Regions from separate parts of the Vibrio sp. T11.5 genome, predicted to be linked through region 1. Evidence: predicted binding sites of a transcription regulator. Region 1 holds the regulator's gene; the other holds the start of a gene.
What was found. The regulator PurR, encoded in region 1, represses purine synthesis genes. The targets are predictions, from matches to a motif close to TNANGNAAACGTTTNCNTNA.

Region 1 (3,422 bases):
ATGAGTGGCTTGAATCGCCTTAAATGCCTTAACTGAACCTGTTTCCTCTAAATTTTCAACGCTATCGATGCCCGCTTTCTTTAGCATACGTTCAGTTGCAAGACGGAGGTTAGGGAGGTCTTTAAGGCGGTTAGGTCGAGTTTTCGCTTGAGATGTCTTTTCTTTTTTAGCGACTTCGAGTGCGCTCTGCGCTAGCTCTATCGCGCGGGTGGGGCAGGAGGCGACATCGTTGGTTAAAGCGAAATATTTGGTTACGACCGGGAAGCCTCGTTTTTTGTAAACATAGGGCTCTAAGCCTTCAGATTTAAATTGACTAGCCAGTTTGTCGTCGGCGCGGATATGGAGCATATCGTTAACTACCAATGCGAACATTGTGTCGTCTGCGAAGATTCCGAATCCGCCGAACATCGAACGCGATTTTATACGACCAAGTGGGTCAAAAAGTCGCATCGAGTCTTTAAGTATTGGTTTATCCATGCTGTGTTATCTCGGTGTATATTATTATACGCCACCAAATTCAGGTCCGAGAGATTAGCAAAATAATGCAGATAAAGTGTCAATAAGGTGTCATACCAGATTAAAACTCATACATTTACAATGTTCGCTCAAAAGTGAGAATTGTAGTGTTGTGTTTTAAACGATACGAATCGTTTGCATCTTTGCCCATCGGCAACCCCGCTACCTTTCAGTTTCCTGAGTCAGGCCGGAAGCTTTGCGTCCCACTCTTTCGAGTGGTTTGCCCTGTTCGTGGCATTAGTCGAACATCTTAAGGATAAATAAAATTTGAGGCAAGTATCACATCTCTATTGATCAAATGTGATCTTGGTTCAATTAAATTGCGCCTGAATGATAGGCCCGACTAATAGATTGAGTTATTAATCGGGCGTTTCACACTGCTATTTGTTGAATTTGCACACAGTATCGCGTACTACAATTTCTGGGTGCATTTCAAATACACGCTTTTCATGCTCTTTGTCTTTGATGCGTTCGAGAAGAATTTCAAACGCATTTTTACCAACGCGTCGTTTAGGTTGGTGGACCGTTGTGAGTGGTGGTGAGAAATACTCGGCGAGTTCGATGTTGTCATAGCCAATCACAGAAACATCTTCTGGAATACGAACACCTTTTTGCTGCAGTCTGCTCATTAAACCTAGTGCCATGGTGTCGTTGAAACAGAACACTGCTGATGGTTTTTTGTCCATGGCGACGATTTTATCGGCTGCCAACACCGCTGTATCGCACTCGAAGTTACCTTCTAGAATCCAATCTTCGTTGACGGAAAGATTGGCTTCGGTCATTGCACGACGGAAGCCTAAGATACGTTCCTGACAGGCCGCTTTTTCGAAGTGACCGCTTAGACAAGCAATATCTTTATGCCCGTTGTCTATTAGGTATTTGGTCGCAAGATAACCCCCCTCTTCTGAGTTATCAATGATCTTGTCGGCTTGAGAGCTTTCAGGCCCCCAATCCATGATTACTTTAGGAATGTCTTTCTGACGGTCTAGCATCTCACTGAGTTCTTCTGTTAGGTCAGAACACATAACTAGAATGCCATCGACACGTTTTTCCGCGAGCATACGGATATAGTCGCGTTGTTTCTCGTAGATGCCACCAGTGTTACATAAGATCAACGTGTAGCCTTGACGATAACAATAGCTTTCTACACCATCAATGACTTCAGAGAAGAATAGGTTGGTCGATTGAGTAACAAGCATGCCGATAGTACGAGTAGTATTACACTTCAGGCTGCGTGCGACGGCGCTTGGTGCGTAATTCAATTCCGTGACCGCTTCCATTACCTTTTCTTGTGTCGCCTCGGCAACAAAGCGTGTCTTATTAATTACGTGAGAAACTGTTGTAGTTGACACACCAGCTAGGCGTGCCACATCTTTAATAGTGGCCATAAGGTTCTGTCCTGTCGATGACTGCCAGGAGGTATATTCAGATTGTAGAATAAATTGGCAGAAAGTATCAGAAACACAAAAACCGCTTAATTCAGCGGTTTGTCTCTAGTTCATTCATTTTTATCGTTTGCGGTCACGATTCTAGACCGCAAACAAAAGAAGAGCAAACAAAAAGAAGGTGTAATAAGTTTTGTATCACACATTCATAACAAGGTTACTCACCTCTTAAGTAGGCGCAGTCGAGTTCAAGAAACGTAACCAGTAGCAAAGCAGCCGCAGAGTAAAAGCCAAATTTGTCCAATGTTTCGCAATGCTTACTAAATTGTGGCACCCAACTCAGGAGATGTTGTTGAATAAATCCTTCCTGTTCGGCAAATGAATCTTCCATGTGGCGTTCTTGATCTAGCTCGTTAGCTTGGATAATCAGGTTGCCCAAAAAATCGAGCTCAATCGCTAGGTGGTCTGCGGGCTCATTCAGCCCTTTGTCTACCTCAATGCCATGTTTAGCCATCAACTCCGCCATGTCTGCGGCTGGTTGGTCATTGAGAAGGCCAGAGTTGCCGATATATATCGAAGCGTAAGGCAGTGCTGAGTCCTTGTTTGATTTGAGAAACAAATCGCAAAAGTCTGCGGCCAGTTCAAGCTGAGCATCTTCACGATCGATAAGACGATTGAGCGCAATGACTAGTTTATCTATGGCTGGTTTCAGGTGAGAGTTTTCCCCCAGCCCTGTTAGAAAAGAACGGATCTCTACAGATTGATACTGCTGAAGATCCTCTTCTGTTAGCTCTTTAGCAAATAAGCTGGACAACCACCAGTATATTTCAGCGCGTTTTTCGTTGAATGCTTTAAGTTCTTGCATGAGTTCAGACTCCTGAAAATTCTGCTTTCCAGTTTAACCAATAAAAATGAATAGCGATAATGGGTGTTGTTTCAGATTGAGTGCAAAAGTGCAAAGTTATTAATGCCTGAGACTAGTTTTGTTTTGAATCAATAAACACTCAGGTTTCCCCTTGATAGGACGACAAACACTAGAATTGTTACTGATTATGAATAGAATACAAACGAAGACAATTCCAAATGTAAGTAAGTGGTGTAAATGAGCTATCACGTATTAGTAGTTGAAGACGACACAGTGACTCGCAGCAAGTTGGTTGGCTACTTTCAAAACGAGGGTTACCAAGTCAGTGAAGCTGAAAGCGGCGAGCAAATGCGCGACACGCTACAAAGTGATGAAGTTGATTTGGTGATGCTGGATATCAACCTTCCCGGTGAAGATGGGTTAATGCTCACACGTGAACTTCGCAGTCAATCAGACATTGGAATTATTCTCGTAACGGGTCGCACGGATAGCATTGATAAAATCGTAGGCCTAGAAATGGGCGCAGATGATTATGTCACCAAGCCGTTTGAACTGCGTGAATTGCTTGTTCGTGTTAAGAACCTATTGTGGCGCATTGCCGCAACTCGTCGTGGCATTGATGTCGATGAACAGCAAAAAAATACAGGCAATGTGAT
Region 2 (3,422 bases), on a different contig from region 1:
GATGAATTTGATGAGGTTTCTCAATACACAATAAGATTAAATTTTTATGACAATCTGAAAAATTTGAGAGTTTAAGCTTACTTTTCGAGCTTTAAAGAGTGTAAACAATTGGTTCCAGTGCGCGATTTATCGGTAAATTGCGGCTAAAATTCGTAAAAATACAATTAAATGAAGGCAATTAAGATTTCAGTCCATTCAGGGACGAAGCGGTAAATTTATTTCAAACCTAAGCTAATGCGCACAAAGCTATCATCTTCGTAATCAACTTTATGTTCAAAGATTGCGGAAGCGTAAATGGTTCGAAGAATGGCATGCTTTTCGCCACGAGTACCACGAAATAGCATTGAAATATTAGCAGATAGACGATTGCGATTATCAAAATGCGCATTCAAATCCGGTGACAGCACACACAATAGACAACCTTTAGGATTAAAGGCTAAGTCCACCTCTTCTGCACTAGACACCAGCACCGTTGTATTGAGTTCTTTCTCTATAGAGTTGATAAGCAAAAGAAAGCTGTCTAAATGAGGCAATTCATCACCATGAATTGGTGAGAACAGATTGCCTAGCATTGATTCCATATCCAGACGCTGAGAGCGAGCGTGACTGACCAGAGAGCGGACTTTCTTCTTAAAAGGCTTATACTTCTTGCTGTTAGCCGCCTTGTTCAGCCAAGCAGAAAGTATATCATTGATGTCCGAACGCGACTTTCGGCCTAAAGCCTGTGCAGAATGATTAGTGTGCAGATGAAGCAATGCATGTAATGCTAGCTCAGACAGAAGAGGCTCAAACTCGGGTTTAATTTTAGTATGGATACTGCGCATGTTGTCTGAACGTATGGGGCCCTGTTCAAGCTTTAATCAATTTAGGTACTTTGAGAAGGAACGTCATGCTACAGAAAAGCTCAGCTTATGTACAGGTCAAATTCAGTGCAATCGTCACGCTATGGTTATGAACCAGTTTTCATCCTTTCATAGAAAGACAAAACCCTGACAGCCGCTAAGCCATCAGGGTTTTTAAAGAAATGGCACGCCCTGCAGGATTCGAACCTGCGACCACATGCTTAGAAGGCACGTGCTCTATCCAACTGAGCTAAGGGCGCGCTACAGGGAAAGGATTATACGAGTTCGAGTTCTTAAAACAAGGTATTTTCTTAACATTCTGATCTGAATGACTAAAAAAAGGTCACCAGATTGCATTTTGATTAAAAACACCCCAAGGCAAACGTTTGCTTATAGATGTTAGTCAAATTTTTTGCGACAATGCGCGGCAACTAGATAGCCATTCTATTTAAAGGAACGCCATGACTGCTCAAAATATTGATGGAACACTTATTTCTCAAACCGTTCGATCGGAAGTTGCCGCTCGTGTGAAGGCTCGTGTCAATTCTGGCTTAAGAGCACCTGGCCTTGCTGTAGTGCTGGTCGGGGAAGATCCGGCATCGCAAGTGTACGTTGGAAGCAAGCGTCGCGCGTGTGAAGAAGTAGGGTTCGTATCAAAATCATTTGATCTTTCTGCTTCAACTTCAGAAGAAGCATTGTTGTCTCTAATTGATGAGTTGAATGCTGACGAAGAAATTGATGGTATTCTGGTACAGCTTCCGTTACCCGCTGGTATCGATACAACACATGTATTAGAACGTATTCACCCAGAAAAAGACGTTGATGGCTTCCACCCTTATAACGTTGGTCGTCTTGCTCAACGTATCCCTAAACTTCGTTCATGCACACCCAAAGGCATCATCACGTTACTTGACCGCTACAATATCAACCTTCGCGGTATGCATGCGGTTGTTGTAGGCGCGTCTAACATTGTTGGCCGCCCTATGACGCTTGAGCTTCTGCTAGCGGGCTGTACCACGACCACTTGTCACCGATTCACCAAAGATCTCGAAAGCCACGTGCGACAAGCTGATGTAGTGGTAGTAGCGGTAGGTAAACCTAACTTTATTCCAGGTAATTGGATCAAAGAAGGCGCCGTGGTAGTCGATGTCGGTATCAACCGCTTAGAGTCTGGAAAACTCGTCGGTGACGTCGATTACAAAAACGCGAAGGAAAGTGCGAGCTTTATTACACCCGTTCCTGGTGGTGTTGGTCCAATGACAGTAGCCAGCTTGATTGAGAATACAATGTTGGCTTGTGAACAGTTTCACACCAAACAGAAATAACAAAAAAGCCACTCTCAAGAGTGGCTTTTTCAATCATCCAGTATGAATCATAGCTTTTGTCGACCTAACAGTGAATGTGAGAGCGTTGTGCCATCCACCAACTCTAATTCACCACCTACAGGGACGCCATGGGCAATTCTGCTCGCCTGAACCTGATGTTCCTTACACAATTCAGCGATATAATGTGCTGTGGCCTCCCCTTCGACTGTGGGGTTGGTCGCGAGAATGACTTCGGAAACATCCCCTCGGCGTAAGCGGTAGTCGAGCACATCCAGGCCAATATCACTCGGACCAATTCCATCAAGGGGAGACAAATGCCCCATCAAAACAAAATAGCGGCCAGAAAACTGACCCGTTGACTCTACAGCAGCAATATCAGCCGGGCTTTCAACTACACAAATTTGACCATTTTCCTGACGTTTAGGATTGGTACAAATATGGCAGGTTTCTTCTTCGGTAAACGTGCGACATTCATTGCAGTGACCAATTTCAGTCATCGCATGGCTTAACGCATCCGATAACTGCAAACCACCTTTTCTATCGCGCTGTAACAAATGAAAGGCCATACGTTGAGCCGACTTGGGACCAACCCCAGGCAGACAACGCAAGGCCTCCATCAATTGCTCCAGCATATGACTGGTGCGCATTAACTAACCCTATCGATTAGAAAGGCATTTTCATGCCCGGTGGTAGTTGCATACCTCCAGTCACGCCAGCCATTTTTTCTTTCTGAGTTTCTTCAACACGACGAGCAGCATCGTTGAAAGCAGCAGCGATAAGGTCTTCTAACATTTCCTTGTCGTCTTCCATCAGACTTTCATCAATTTCAACGCGACGCACGCTGTGGCTGCCCGTGATAGTGACTTTTACTAGGCCTGCACCAGACTCACCTGTCACTTCCATATTTGCAATTTCTTCTTGAAGCTTTTGCATACGCTCTTGCATTTGCTGGGCTTGCTTCATCAAATTGCCCATACCGCCTTTACCAAACATGATTATCTCTCTGGTTATTTAGCCTATTTCGTTAATAAATGGGGTCGAAGTATGACTTTTCAACCCCAGAATTAGATTGGTCGTACACTGTCTTTATCGAGTTCTGCAGCAAATCTTTGCTCAATGAACTGAACATGATTATCATTTTCTAAGCTCACAAACGCCTGTTGCAATCTTCCTTGATAAAGTTTTTCTCTCAGCTCTAAAGGTGTTTCTCCGCTATCGCCTATCTCAACAGTAAGATGACAATCCTCACCAATAG

Region 2: folD (bifunctional methylenetetrahydrofolate dehydrogenase/methenyltetrahydrofolate cyclohydrolase FolD) is a predicted target of PurR. The motif match lies at 1,217-1,236, and genes of this name have one in related genera.

Annotation. Positions count from the first base shown of each region.
Region 1 covers NZ_JAPPTP010000001.1:629,292-632,713, reverse strand. The annotation lists gene OH455_RS02950 (TfoX/Sxy family DNA transformation protein) at 1-477, opposite strand, end outside; cyclic di-GMP riboswitch class I at 666-751, opposite strand; gene purR (HTH-type transcriptional repressor PurR) at 897-1,904, opposite strand; gene torD (molecular chaperone TorD) at 2,119-2,766, opposite strand; gene torR (two-component system response regulator TorR) at 3,004-3,422, shown strand, end outside.
Region 2 covers NZ_JAPPTP010000007.1:139,742-143,163, forward strand. The annotation lists gene OH455_RS09855 (DUF2913 family protein) at 216-824, opposite strand; tRNA gene OH455_RS09860 (tRNA-Arg) at 1,026-1,102, opposite strand; gene folD (bifunctional methylenetetrahydrofolate dehydrogenase/methenyltetrahydrofolate cyclohydrolase FolD) at 1,304-2,167, shown strand; gene recR (recombination mediator RecR) at 2,215-2,814, opposite strand; gene OH455_RS09875 (YbaB/EbfC family nucleoid-associated protein) at 2,831-3,160, opposite strand; gene dnaX (DNA polymerase III subunit gamma/tau) at 3,232-3,422, opposite strand, start outside.